4 regions of the Paenibacillus sp. 2TAF8 genome follow, and region 4 is predicted to be linked to each of the others. Evidence: riboswitches for the same ligand, from Rfam matches in the RefSeq annotation. Region 4 holds a riboswitch; each other region holds the start of a gene.
The links. A riboswitch is a leader RNA that binds a small molecule or an ion and turns the genes downstream of it on or off. The one in region 4 is predicted to bind thiamine pyrophosphate.

Region 1 (3,468 bases), on a different contig from region 4:
CCTTTTCCAAAGGGGAAAATCCGGTGATAAAGGCGAAGCGTATGCTTCCGATGCTAGCTTTCTTTCAGAAAGCTTTTAGCTCCGCTTTTTCAGGTTTTTTCTGTCCTCTCCGTTAATGTGTAAACGAGTAGTTCAACTGATGTAGAAAGGGGAAACTCGGTGAATTTTATAAGCGATCGCTTCGCTTCTTCAAGTTGTCCGTGTCCTCTTCATTCAAACGTGAAAATATCAAATTTCATTTTACATTAATGATGATAATGCTACGTATTACTGTGGTAAAAATTCGTTCGTGTAGACTTTCGTTACATCGATCTCTTTATCCAGCAATTTCTTGCTGAACATCCAGTCGGTGTAGTTCTTCCACACCTCTTCCTTTTGTTCGCCCCAGCGTGGTGCATCATCTTGGTATTTCGGGCTGAGCCATTTTTGGCTTGCCAGTACTAATTCCTTGTCCAGATCAGGCACGGCTTTGATCAGAATGTTCGCTGCTTCTTCAGGGTGGTCAATGGCATATTGATACCCTTCAGAAGTGGCCTTTAGGAAAGCTTTCACCAGTTCAGGGTCTTTCTGAATCGTCTGTTCGTTGGTTACGAGGACAGGGGTGTAGTAGTCCAGCGCTTTGGCATAATCTTTCACATACAACATGTCAATCGGTTCTCCGCGTAATTCCGCCTCAATTCCCGTCCAGGCATAGAAAATCCACGCAAAGTCGATGTCCCGTTTCACAGCTGTGAAGAAGTCTGCATCGCCCATGTTAATGTTTTTGACTTTGGATACGTCAGCACCTTCGCCCTCCATAATGGATTGCATCACCGCTTCTTCTACTGGGGAACCCCAACCGCCATACGTCTTACCTTCAAAATCTTTAGGCGATTTGATCTTGCGATCCATCGGCGCTGCAAAACCGGACGTATTATGCTGAATAACTGCGGCAATCGACACAAGCGGAACGTCCTGCGTACGCGCCTGAGTGACACTTTCCTGATAACTGACGCCAAACGGTACCTCACCTGAGGCAACCATCGTATCTGCTCCACCAGCACCTGGCTGTACAATCTCGACGTTGAGACCTGCTGCTTTATAAAAACCCTGATCCACTGCGGCATACAGACCAGTATGATTCGTATTTGGAGTCCAGTCGAGCACAACCTTCACATCTTTCGGTGCAGCACCGCTGTTCTCATTCGTTTTCTCCGAACTGGTCGTACCGTTCTGTTCAGCCGGAGCGGCTTCTTTGCCACCACATGCAGCCACGGTAACCAACAGTACACACATGAGTAACATTCCCATCGTTTTGCGCCATTTCATTGTGATTCTCTCCTTCGGTATGTCCGGCCGGATGGCACGGGGTACTCCTTGGCTTCATATCCAATCCCTTTGCATAAATCGACGAATTTATACTTGCGGGTTATCCGAATAACGTCATTTTTCTGTTTCTGCATGTCAAAAGAAAACAAAAAAAGCGCCCCGTAATCCGGGACGCGTGCAGGCGTGAGAGAGTGGCGTTCAGCCTATGGCTGTGCCGTTGCAATATACTCCGATTCCTACGCTGGCATGATCCAGATCAGGTCTAAGGGTTAGTATCTTGGTGGGATACACTCTCAGCCGGCCAATTCCGACTCCCCTGGGAAACTATGAAGTTACGGGCATTACTAGGTGTAATTATAGGCCAGTGACAGGATTGTGTCTAGGGCGTATCTTGAAACCTGCTGAAGTGTATCTTTTTTCGCCCCTTGCTACGTCGCTTCCCCTTGATGTGCCCCGGCACGTCTGCGGTAAACTTCCTTGCTTGGAACGGAAATCCGGCAAAGTCTGCTTTCTTCAGCGTTTTCAGACACACCCTACATAAGTTGGACTAAAAATATTTTTCACAGAATGTTCACTTATGTGAAGGGATTCCAATTGTCTATAATGATCCAAGTTACAGAAAGGATGAGTATATTGCCAGTAAGCAAGAAAGAACAAGTGATTTTTGGACTTATGATGTGTACAGGAATGGTCGTAGTAATGATGACCTTCAATCTTTGGCATACGGGGATGTTAAGTCAGATGTCCGTGATGCAGATGCTGTTTCAATTTTTGATCTGTTTTGTCCTGGCATTTTTGGTGGAGTCGTTCATCGTAGGACCCGTAGCGAGACGAATTGCGTTTTCCATCCCATTTGCAAAAACCAGTAAAATCAAAGGTGTAGTTACCATGTCAATTTTTATGGTCATTGGTATGGTTTTGGTCATGTCTCTATATGGTATCATTACTGCCTATGCAGTAGATCGGTTAGATGGAGTATCCGTGTTCAGTGCGTATCTTCACACGATTGCTCGTAACTTTAGTCTGGCTTTGCCGTATCAGTTAATCGTACTCGGGCCGCTAGTGCGTTATGTGTTTGGCAAGTTGTTTAAAGGACAAGCGGCGGTGGTGTCCGTTTAACGAATCGTTTAAATAACCTAACTGAAGGAACAGTTAGATTTGTTTTTAAGTAAAATAAATTGTTTTTTTAAATTTGCTTCTCTTCATAGTTATATCCGGGCAATAAGGGAGTTCGACTAAACGTATCAGATTCTTATTTACTACGAAAACCCATGCATAGACGTTCAGGCGATAGTTTGATTGCACTAATATTGTTAAAGGGATCTTATAAGAAAACTCCCCATACATTCCAGGTTTCTATTTACTGTACATCTGGAATGTGGGGAGTGTGTTATAAGTTAAAAGACTCTAATTCTGAAAAATCAGAAATTATTTTAATGTAAACTTTATTTTTATAATCTTTTTAGCTGGTTCTAAAGTAAGCTATACCATAAAAAATACCAACAATGACGACTGCTAAAACCAAAGTCGTTATTATACCACTCTTTAAAGAACTTCCCTGAGCTTGACGAGCCATTTCTTCTGCTCTTCGTTTGGTAGCTTCATCCTCGGAACCATTTAGATTATTTGGTTTCATATTCATAAAGTCACAGCTCCCTTCAGTAGATATAATTTAGCATATTTACTATGATATATGCAGCTAATGCAAGGTTCCTGTGAATTCCGGAAATTCTCCAAAGACGTAATGATAGCTCATAATGTCTTTTTATCGTTCTTTCAAATCCCCAAGCATTCTTCTTCTGTTGTCCTCATTGTAAGTACTCTATATTTTCGTCTTTTTTTCTTCCAAATACCTCTATATCGTAGGCGTAATAATTAATGATGTTAGTTATAATAAAATAAGAACATACGTTCCGTTAATTTCTGAATCTTGTTAATTTATATTTTTACAAAAAGAGAGGAGATTCTATGACCCGTGAAAATAAGGCACATTCATTTGATATTTCAGATGGGGAGAAACGATTTATTGGATACGTCTCTAGTATGCTTCATTATAATTCCATTCATTTTGATAAAAAAATAAGGAAGATCAATGAACGTTATGCTTTGGTTTTGGAGGATATGGAAATAAGAGATGAGGTCTTGATGACCGAGACCGAT
Region 2 (3,468 bases), on a different contig from region 4:
ACTGGAACAGCGTGATGCCGCCAGTAATCGCCTGGCGGAGCACCTCCACCGGGTCACGCGTCGTATTGACGCTGCCCATCACCAAATACAACTGCAGCGCGCGGCGCACCGCTTCCGTATCCCATCTACGCATCAGCGTTCACCTCGCTGTCTGCGCTGGTACGCAAAGTGATTCGTTGGCCCGTGCCCGGCCCCGATTCCCAGCTCATCTTCTATGGCTGCCTGAATGAATGCTCGCGCGGTCGTAACGGCAGCCAGAATAGGGGAACCTTTCGCCAATTCCGCCGTAATGGCAGCAGAGAACGTGCAGCCGGTTCCGTGGGTATGACGTGTCATTACTCGAAGATTCTTCAAATATTGAAAGGAATGCCCGTCATACAGGACATCGACAACCATACCGCTTCCCGTATCATGTCCTCCCTTGATCAAGGCATACGTTGAACCCATCTGCACCAATTGCTTGGCGGCTTCCTCACGCTCGCTCAGGTTCCGGATTGATTTCCCGATTAGCAGTTCGGCTTCCGGGATGTTAGGTGTGATAAGCAAGGCATGAGGGAGCAGATCCTGAATGAGTGCTTGCACAGCCTCCTGCTGAAGCAGAGGCGCACCGCCTTTGGCAACCATCACGGGATCAATCACCAGATTAGACCAGCCGTACTGCTTACATTTTGCCGCAACAAGACGAATAATCTCGGCACTATATAACATACCTGTTTTAATGGCACGCGGCTGAAAGTCGGCTCCCGTTGAATCAAGTTGCTGGGCAATACCATCGAAATCAATCGGAAACACGCCTTGAACCCCTGTTGTGTTCTGCGCGGCGATTGCAGTAATGACCGTCATGCCGTATACACCAAGTTCCTGAAAGGTTTTGAGGTCCGCCTGAATTCCTGCACCGCCGCCGTTATCAGACCCGGCAATCGTTAACGCTTGAGCAATATTCATCACACACCTCCACGAATCTGACGGATTTGTGCATGCTCCGAGAACAGTGAAGGTGTGACCTGCGCCAGTTGATTTAACAATTCAATCTGGAAGCTGCCCGGCCCCTGATGAGCCGTTCGTGCTGCAGCCTGTTCAGCGGCTATACCATAGGTTGAGACAGCCTCCACCACACTGTTCAGCAAGTCGCGCCCCGGCTCGGCAATCGCAGTAAAAGCACCAATGACCGAGCTGAGCAGACAGCCTGCCCCGGTAACCTGGGTGAGTAATGCATGTCCGTTGCTTGTGAGGAAAGTATGATATCCGTCTGTAATAATATCGTACTGGCCTGTAATGACAACAATACAGTCAAGCTGTTGCGCTGCCCGCTCGGCAATGCCTATTCGGTCTCCCTCGCCAGCCCCGGCATCTACACCTTTGATATTCCATGGTACACCAATGACATGAGCGACTTCGGCGACATTGCCTCGCAATACCGTAAGGCGAAGCTCACGAACCAGCATCTGTACTGTATCCGTGCGATATGTTGTGGCTCCTGCACCGACAGGATCAAGTACAACAGGCACATGATGTGCATTAGCCGATTGTCCGGCTAGACGTATCGCTTGAACGACCTTTTTATCCAATGTGCCGATGTTCAGAACCACCGCGCCAGCCATTCGAGCGACGTCAGCGACTTCTTCGTGAGCATAGGCCATAAACGGTGAGGCTCCGAGGGCAAGCAGACCATTTGCCGTAAAAGGGGCAACCACAAGATTGGTAATATTATGAACCAAAGGATTGAGTGATCGTACACGTTCCAGATAAGACATCGTCATTTCCTCCTTGATTTCGAATGATCTTGATGGTGATGAGAGTGAATAACACCCAGATATCGACAAGAAGAGCATTTTGCATCATGCTCCAAATAACTGCTTTCTTCTCACGGGATGACAGAGATTGTATATTCGGAACATTTGAATCCATACTCGGAAGAGGAATTTTCCTTGTTTCGAAATTTATATTTTGAACGGCAAGTGTCTCGGTCACCAAGCAACCAGCACACAACTACCACATCGCCAAAAAACAAAAAAGCCCCGCCCATTTCCGGAGAAATGAGCAGAGCTATACGTTTTAATTGAGGTTGATCCCATCAAGGATAGAAATCATCCACTGCCAATAAAAGCCGCTCCACTTCCCTCCGCTGGTATAATCCAGATCAGGTTCAAAGGGTCCGAATCGTCGTATTCGTCTCAGCCGCAAGGCTCCCCCAGTGCAAATGTAAAAGATATGCAGTTATGTCCTCAGCATATATCCAACTTGGCTTAATGTAAATAGGGAGGGGATGTGTGTCTTGAAATTATGGTGAAAATATACTGGACTTTTGTAGGGATCCTCTGATTACGATTTACCTAGGCTCGTTAACCCGATATAATGGGGATTGGCTCATATGGCCGTACTACGAATGAGGGCAGGACTGTTGTTCCTCCCGGCAGAATGGGGACCCTGAGTTGAAAACGTTCAAGAAAGTATATATTGAAATTACAAGCATCTGTAATCTGGCATGCAGTTTTTGCCCGCAAACGAAGCGAGCCAAAGGATTCATCGACCCTGAAGTCTTTAATAATATATTGGATCAGATCAAACCACATACGAAACATATCTACTTGCACGTCAAAGGAGAACCGCTCCTTCATCCCAAAATTGACTTGCTGCTGGATATGGCTCATGCCAAGGGATTTAAAGTTAACATTACGACCAACGGTACGCTGCTGCCGAAGACACAGCATAAATTATTAGGTAAACCTGCCCTGAGACAGATGAATTTTTCGTTGCACAGCTTTGACGGTCATGAAGGTTCTACGGATCGTGACGGATACTTACGTAACATTTTGTCTTTTGTGCGTGAAGCGGTGAAACACAATGTCATTGTCTCGTTCCGATTATGGAATCTGACACAGGATAACTTCACCAATGCTCAGATGAATCGAAATCGGGAGACGCTTGAGGTGCTGGAACGGGAATTTAATCTCGACTTCCGGATTGAGGAAAAAGTCCTTCCAGGTAGCGGTGTGAAAATTGCACCCAACGTATATCTGAATCAGGATCATGAATTCCAGTGGCCAAGTCTGGATGCACCTGAAGATGATGGCAAAGGGTTTTGCCATGCACTGCGCAGTCAGGCAGCTGTGCTTGTCGATGGAACCGTGGTTCCATGCTGTCTGGATGGAGAAGGTGTCATCAACCTTGGGAACATCCATGAGAAGTCTTTTTCCGACATTGTGGATGGAGAGCGTGCAAACAATCTGGTGTACGGTTTTTCCAAACGGGAAGCCGTGGAAGAACTTTGCCGCAAATGCGGATACCGTCAGCGGTTCGGAGCAGGAGCTTGAGAAGGTTGGAGTATCGTAGGAAAAATAGTAACAAAGCAGGACTTGTTTTTTGAGATATAGATTAAGGTTCCTTAAGCCCCTAATGTCTTCATCAGACTATAGGGGCTTTTTTGATGAAATGGGACGGTAAAAGCAGCATATCACGAGTTAATAT
Region 3 (3,468 bases), on a different contig from region 4:
GTTATCTTGATCAACACACGAAGTTAACACCAGGCAAAACGATTCGTGATGTACTCAAAGATGCTTTTCTCCCATTGCTGGAACTGGAAAAGGAAATGATGGCGATCACGGATCAGATGGCTGATGCCGATCCAGAGAAGCTGGAACAGTTGCTTGAAGATATGGGCGAGATTCAGGAACAGCTGGAACAGGGCGATTTTTATCTGATCGATGTGAAAGTGGAAGAAATGGCAAATGGTCTGGGATTAAATGCCATCGGCCTTGATCGGGATGTTGCAGCTCTTAGTGGTGGACAACGCACGAAGGTACTTCTCGCGAAGTTATTATTGGAAAAACCTACTGCCCTTTTATTGGATGAGCCGACCAACTATCTGGATGTAGAGCATATTGAGTGGCTAACACGCTATTTGAAAGACTATCCTTATGCTTTTCTGCTGATCTCTCATGATACGGAGTTCATGAATGAAGTTGTTAATGTTATCTATCATTTGGAGTTTGCCAAATTGACTCGGTACGCTGCAAACTATGATAAATTCCTGGAGATGGCAGATATGCAGAAAGCACAGCATATTGATGCCTACGAGAAACAACAGGAATACATCAAAAAGCAGGAAGATTTCATTCAACGCAACAAAGCTCGAGCTTCGACCTCTGGTAGAGCGAAAAGCCGGGAAAAACAACTCGGAAAGGTCGAGCGAATTGATCGACCGGACGAAGCCGCAAAACCAACATTCAAGTTCAAGGATGCGCGCGCGAGTAGTAAAACTGTTTTTGAAGGTATCGACTTTGAAATTGGTTATACGTATCCGCTATTACCCAAGATGACGATGACGATTGAACGTGGAGAAAAGATTGCGATTGTGGGATGTAACGGGGTAGGTAAATCAACACTTCTCAAAACAATTTTGGGTAAAATTGCGCCGATCAGCGGTAAAACATTCCTTGGAGATTACTTGGAGACAGCTTACTTCGAGCAGGAAGTGAGAGCGGGAAATATTACACCGATCGATGATGTATGGAACGAGTTTTCACATTTGACACAGAATGAAGTGCGAGGTCATCTTGCACGCTGTGGGCTTAAAAATGAGCATATCACTCGTCCTCTTAACATGCTGAGTGGAGGAGAGCAGGCTAAAGTGCGATTATGTAAGTTGCTGATGCGTGAAAGCAACTGGGTTCTGTTTGACGAACCGACGAACCATCTGGATGTAACAGCAAAGGCTGAACTGCAGCGTGCGTTGCAGGAATACAAGGGAACCGTTTTACTTGTATCTCACGAACCGGATTTTTATGAAGGCTGGGTCACCAAAACGTGGAATGTAGAAGAGTGGTCTGAAAAAGCACAATGACAAAAAAAACCGGTTGTGGTAATATAGGCTACAACTTCATATGAACACTAGGGGGGCCGCACGATGCGGCTGAGATGGAAGAATGCGATTCCGGACCCTTCGCACCTGATCTGGATCATACCAGCGTAGGGAAGTGGCGCGTTTCAGCGAAAAAGGTAGTAAATGATTCTTCAATGTAAAGATGGGATCTTTACTACATCGTGATGCAGGCATCTCAATACATGAGCAGACAGTTATAGGGTTACCGATTAAACTGTTTACCAGGTATTCGTCGAATGTTTGTTATTGAACTGAACCTTTTTTAATACGCAGCCACTCCCTACGGGAGTGGCTTTTTTTGATTTTATTTTCGTTACGCCGCTCCCAAGTCTGAAAGGAGGGAAAACGAGATTGCATCCTACGGTGACTGAGCATGAAGAGAACGAATTAAATGAATGCTCAAAAAGCCATCCCTGTTTTGAGTTACATGTGATATCTACGAATCAGAGGGAACAGGTAGCTATGTTAAAGGCAGCCAAAGAGATATGGCCTTATGTGCAATACATTCACATCCGCGAAAGGCAGCTTTCGCAGCAGGAATGCTTCAACTGGGCGAAGTTGATGGTAGAGTCGGGTGTTCCAGCCTCCCGCATTGTGATCAACGGTGCGAATCTGTTTTCGTCAGGCGATTTTTATCGCGGGGCACATTGGAGCCAAGATATGCTGCAAAAAGCGAAAGTAACGGTAACGCAGAAAAACAAGCATAACCCGCGGCTTCGGTTAGGAATATCCGTGCATTCCTTACACGAAGCAAAAATTGCAGAAGAGTATGGCGCAGATTATCTTTTTTTCGGGCATGTATACCCAAGTGCAAGCAAACCGGATATAACACCAAGGGGATTAGAAGCATTAACCGAAGTATGCTCGGGTGTGAAAGTACCTGTTATAGCAATCGGTGGGATTCAGACGAATAACATTCAGGCCGTCATATCTGCGGGAGCCAGGGGTGCCGCTGTGATCTCAGGTGTATTACAACAAAAAAATCCTGCCCATGCTGCTGCTCTTTTAAAACAGGCTATGGAAGCGGTAAAGTGAATGCTTCTCAATCAAAATAATGTGAATGATCTCAAGTAAGCGGTATCTGAATGTTGCTTAATATGCAATGAAGGAGATGAAAAAATGAATCAGAGCGGAATGAGTCAACATGAGGGAACTGTCGCCCCATCGAATGATGAACATAAGTTTGCAACAATGTCCATATCCTCCACTTCAACAGAATCACAGGGAGCTTGGCATTCAGAAACGATCATTGTGGGCGGAGGGGTTATAGGCTGTGCGATTGCTTTTGAGCTGGCATCGAGAGGCCAGGAAGTACTTCTTGTTGAGCAATCCCAGATTGCCAGCGGGGCCTCCAGCGCAGCTGCCGGCATGCTTGCAGCAGATAGTGAAGCTTTTGCACATCCACTCATGGTAAAAGCCGCGTATGATAGCAGAGAATTGTTGCATAAGCACAAAGAGCAAATATCTGCTCTGACAGGTATAGACTTTGGATTGAGACGCAGTGGCTTTATCACACCGTTTCGATCATACAGTGATTTAAATCAATACAAGAACAAATGGAAAGGTTCTTCGGGCGCAGAGCAGTTTTGGTGGGACCGTCCCACGGTGCAACGAGAAGCGGAATGGCTAAACAGGGAAACATATGGCGCTTATTACAGACCACTGGAGAGTGAAGCGCTGCCTGTGTCGTTGACTAGAGCTTATGCGAGGTCTGCTCAGATGATGGGTGCACGGATATGGGAAGGAGTGCAGGATGTGCGTCTGGTCGTGAACAACGATGGAGTCCGAGGGGTTGCCACTGCCAAGGGTGAAATATCTTGCAAACATGTTATCGTGGCTGCTGGTTTGCATGGAGGGGAACTAATGTATCAAGTAGGTGAGACCTTGCCTACAAGACCAGTGAAAGGTGAAATTATGGCCATCCGTTTTCCACAAGATCAAGCGGTATACAGACCTGATCGCACTATATATGCAGAAGATGTCTACATCGTTCCAAAAGTAAATGGCGAGGTGTGGATTGGAGCAACCAGTTTGCCAGGAAGAAAAGATCACAGCGTATCTGCAAATAGTGTGCAACGAT
Region 4 (3,468 bases):
ATGTCCTGCGTGATACGCATACTGCAGAACTTTGGCCCGCACATGGAGCAGAAATGTGCCTCCTTCGCCCCTTCTGCGGGTAACGTCTCATCGTGGTAAGACAGTGCCCGTTCCGGGTCAAGAGACAGATTAAACTGATCCCGCCAGCGAAACTCGAAACGTGCCTTCGACAGCGCATCATCCCGGCGCTGGGCGCGTGGGTGGCCTTTGGCCAAATCAGCGGCATGAGCGGCTATTTTATAAGCGATAACCCCTTCACGTACATCATCCTTGTTCGGAAGCCCCAGATGCTCCTTCGGCGTGACATAACAGAGCATGGACGTACCAAACCAACCGATCATCGCTGCCCCAATCGCAGACGTAATATGATCATATCCCGGTGCAATGTCCGTGGTCAGCGGTCCGAGAGTATAGAACGGCGCTTCCTGGCAGATTTCCATCTGCAAATCCACATTTTCTTTGATCTTGTGCATCGGCACATGTCCCGGCCCTTCAATCATGACCTGCACATCATGCTTCCACGCAATCTGCGTTAATTCCCCGAGCGTTGCCAGCTCCGCCATCTGTGCCTCGTCATTGGCATCATAGATGCTGCCTGGACGCAGTCCATCTCCGAGGGAGAACGCTACGTCATACCTTTTCATAATCTCACAGATTTCTTCAAAGTGGGTGTACAAGAAGTTCTCCTGATGATGTGCCAGACACCACGCTGCCATAATTGACCCGCCTCTAGACACAATGCCCGTCATCCGTTTCGCTGTCATCGGAATATAGCGGAGCAACACACCTGCATGAATTGTAAAATAGTCCACACCTTGCTCTGCTTGTTCAATCAGCGTATCTCGGTACAACTCCCAGGTGAGCGCCTCCGCCTCGCCATTCACCTTCTCCAGCGCCTGATAGAGCGGTACTGTACCAATCGGCACCGGGGAGTTACGGATGATCCATTCCCGTGTCGAATGAATGTTTTTGCCTGTCGAGAGATCCATCACCGTATCCGATCCCCAGCGCACAGCCCAGGTCATCTTCTCGACCTCCTCCTCGATGGAGGAAGATACAGCGGAATTACCAATATTAGCGTTGATCTTCACATGAAAATGACGACCGATCAGCATCGGCTCACTCTCCGGGTGATTGATGTTGGAGGGAAGAATTGCCCGCCCACTTGCCAGTTCTTGCCGCACGAATTCAGGCTCTACACCTTCACGTATAGCAGCGTACTCCATCTCTGGCGTAATCACGCCTTGCCGCGCATAATGCATCTGTGTGACACAATTCCCGGCCTTAGCACGTAGCGGTTGCCCGCGGAATCCCGGGTACTCTTCTGCCCCGGCTCTTCGGCCTCCGGACTTCAATCCGTTATCCTCCGGCTTAACCGCTCGCCCCTCATATTCTTCGACGTCACCGCGCTCCATAATCCAGTGATTTCGGAGCGCAGGTAACCCCTTCCGAATATCCATCTGGAATTCGGGATCGGTCATCGGGCCGCTCGTATCGTAGACACGCAGCGGCTCATTATGCTCCACCCCTTGGGGAGTATTCGTGTCATGAAGGGCAATTTCACGCTCCGGTACAGCGATGTCCGGTCGTGAGCCCTGAATGTAGACTTTGCGGCTGCCCGGGAAGGGTTGAACCCCTCCAGCCACTCCGGTTTCCTTTTCCATCGGATGACCATCGTGTCCCATTTCCTCTATCCCCATCTGCTGCCCCGTTTGGTTATGTGTACTCATGTCTCCTGTTTCCTCCTCTGTGATCTTCTTTTGCGCTATGTCTCCACAATTGCGTCAGTTGCAACTACCACACCTGCCCGGGAATCCCAAGAGCACAGAAGCACAGCAGGAATGATCCTGCCCAAGCAGCCAAATAAGATCCAAGAGACAGATTTTTATGTACAGTCAGCACGAACATGAAACTGAGACACTTCACCTTGACATTCAAGCATTGATGTTGGCATTTGTTATGCTCTCCGATCATCCCGTCCGCACTAATCTGCGAATCTCATGCTTTCTTCAAGGGACTTAACGATCGTGAAGCACAACGAATGAGTCTCTGCTTACCGCTGTATATAAAAAAGCCGGTTCCGAAGGAACCGACTGATGTCCATCACCACACTCGCAACAAGATCTATCTGCCGCAAAACAGCATCTATCCCAAGTTAACGCCCGTAGTGTTTGTGGTCATATGGCCGATTACTTCCCTACGCTGGTATGATCCAGATCAGGTGCAAAGGGTCCGGAATCTCATGCGATCCCGTCTCAGTCCGGACAATTCGGACTCCCCCAGTAACGTAAACGTATTGCGGCAATCAAGCCGCTGTTCAACTTAAAATATAACATTCAACCGACCCCGCCGGGTCGTCCATTACAGACTAGCGTAATCTGGACATAAATACAACCTTAATATTCCAGAGATAAAATCCCTTTCGAGCAAAACTTCAAACAAGAGCCCGCCTACGACAACATAAGTCCCATTTGCAGAGCAGCTTCTTTCAACACAGGTGCGTACTCATGTAATGTCTCTTGCGAGAGCCTGCTAACAGGTCCAGACACGGAAAGTGCTGCTGCAATGCTACCTCTGCGATCCATAATTGGCACGGAGACGGCAGCAGCTCCCGGCTCACGTTCCTCATAACTGGTAGCATAGCCGTTCACACGAATGTCTTCCATCTGTGCCAGATACACGTCCGGGTCGATAAATACAGGCCATTCCGGGCCGTTCATCAGTTCCTCGCGATCCTCATCAGCGGCAAATGCCATTAACACTTTGCTGGAAGCGCCTACGGAAAGCGGCAGTCTGACACCTACTGGCGCGACCCGCCGAATGGCCTGATCGCTCTGTACTGCTTGAATACGTATCCGTTCACTGCCATCACGAAGGTAGAGACTTACAGTCTCACCCAACCGATCCCGTAGCCGTTCCATTGCAGGCAACAGTAAAATCGCAGGATCATCACTACGTGACATATGTGCGGACAGTTCCCAGATGCGGATGCCTAGTCGGTATTTTTCAGTCGCTGCATCTCGTATCACGAACCCCCGATCCTCCAGCGTAGCCATCAACCGATGCACCGTACTCTTGTGTAAACCGATCTGGCTGGCAATTTCGGTGAGTCCAAGATCACTGCGTGTGGTAAAACATAATAATATATCCAGCGCCCGTTCTACAGCCCGAACGGTTAGCTTGCGGTCTTCCATGGCATGATGCCCTCCTCATGTTTCATCACATGAAACTTGGTTACATAAATTATATGAGAAACGGTCTCATCTGTAAACTAAAAAGAACCGTTTTGAAGGTGCTGTGCAAGCTGAAAAATGAACAAAATATCCATTTTACCCATCCTAATCTCCTGTAATTTACACACTATGGAATTGTTACCTCTATATCTTAAGAACTATATAACAATTGCGTAACAAATGCCTTCATTTGATTGACTTTGACTATATCGAGACATACGATAAAGACAGGAAC

Region 1: it holds a riboswitch for thiamine pyrophosphate, as region 4 does, so the genes downstream of both, AB4Z30_RS12905 (ABC transporter substrate-binding protein) here and thiC (phosphomethylpyrimidine synthase ThiC) in region 4, are expected to answer to the same signal.
Region 2: it holds a riboswitch for thiamine pyrophosphate, as region 4 does, so the genes downstream of both, thiM (hydroxyethylthiazole kinase) here and thiC (phosphomethylpyrimidine synthase ThiC) in region 4, are expected to answer to the same signal.
Region 3: it holds a riboswitch for thiamine pyrophosphate, as region 4 does, so the genes downstream of both, AB4Z30_RS14550 (thiamine phosphate synthase) here and thiC (phosphomethylpyrimidine synthase ThiC) in region 4, are expected to answer to the same signal.

What each region holds. Positions count from the first base shown of each region.
Region 1 covers NZ_JBFRFN010000007.1:137,339-140,806, forward strand. Annotated here, with positions in the region: gene AB4Z30_RS12905 (ABC transporter substrate-binding protein) at 268-1,308, opposite strand; TPP riboswitch at 1,524-1,636, opposite strand; gene AB4Z30_RS12910 (hypothetical protein) at 1,942-2,427, shown strand; gene AB4Z30_RS12915 (hypothetical protein) at 2,771-2,950, opposite strand; gene AB4Z30_RS12920 (sigma-70 family RNA polymerase sigma factor) at 3,277-3,468, shown strand, end outside.
Region 2 covers NZ_JBFRFN010000029.1:3,921-7,388, forward strand. Annotated here, with positions in the region: gene thiE (thiamine phosphate synthase) at 1-133, opposite strand, end outside; gene thiD (bifunctional hydroxymethylpyrimidine kinase/phosphomethylpyrimidine kinase) at 133-945, opposite strand; gene thiM (hydroxyethylthiazole kinase) at 945-1,754, opposite strand; TPP riboswitch at 2,101-2,203, opposite strand; gene AB4Z30_RS26600 (radical SAM/SPASM domain-containing protein) at 2,433-3,314, shown strand.
Region 3 covers NZ_JBFRFN010000008.1:219,011-222,478, reverse strand. Annotated here, with positions in the region: gene AB4Z30_RS14555 (ABC-F family ATP-binding cassette domain-containing protein) at 1-1,349, shown strand, start outside; TPP riboswitch at 1,389-1,498, shown strand; gene AB4Z30_RS14550 (thiamine phosphate synthase) at 1,740-2,423, shown strand; gene thiO (glycine oxidase ThiO) at 2,508-3,468, shown strand, end outside.
Region 4 covers NZ_JBFRFN010000022.1:26,269-29,736, reverse strand. Annotated here, with positions in the region: gene thiC (phosphomethylpyrimidine synthase ThiC) at 1-1,685, opposite strand, end outside; TPP riboswitch at 2,178-2,291, opposite strand; gene AB4Z30_RS24350 (IclR family transcriptional regulator) at 2,451-3,194, opposite strand.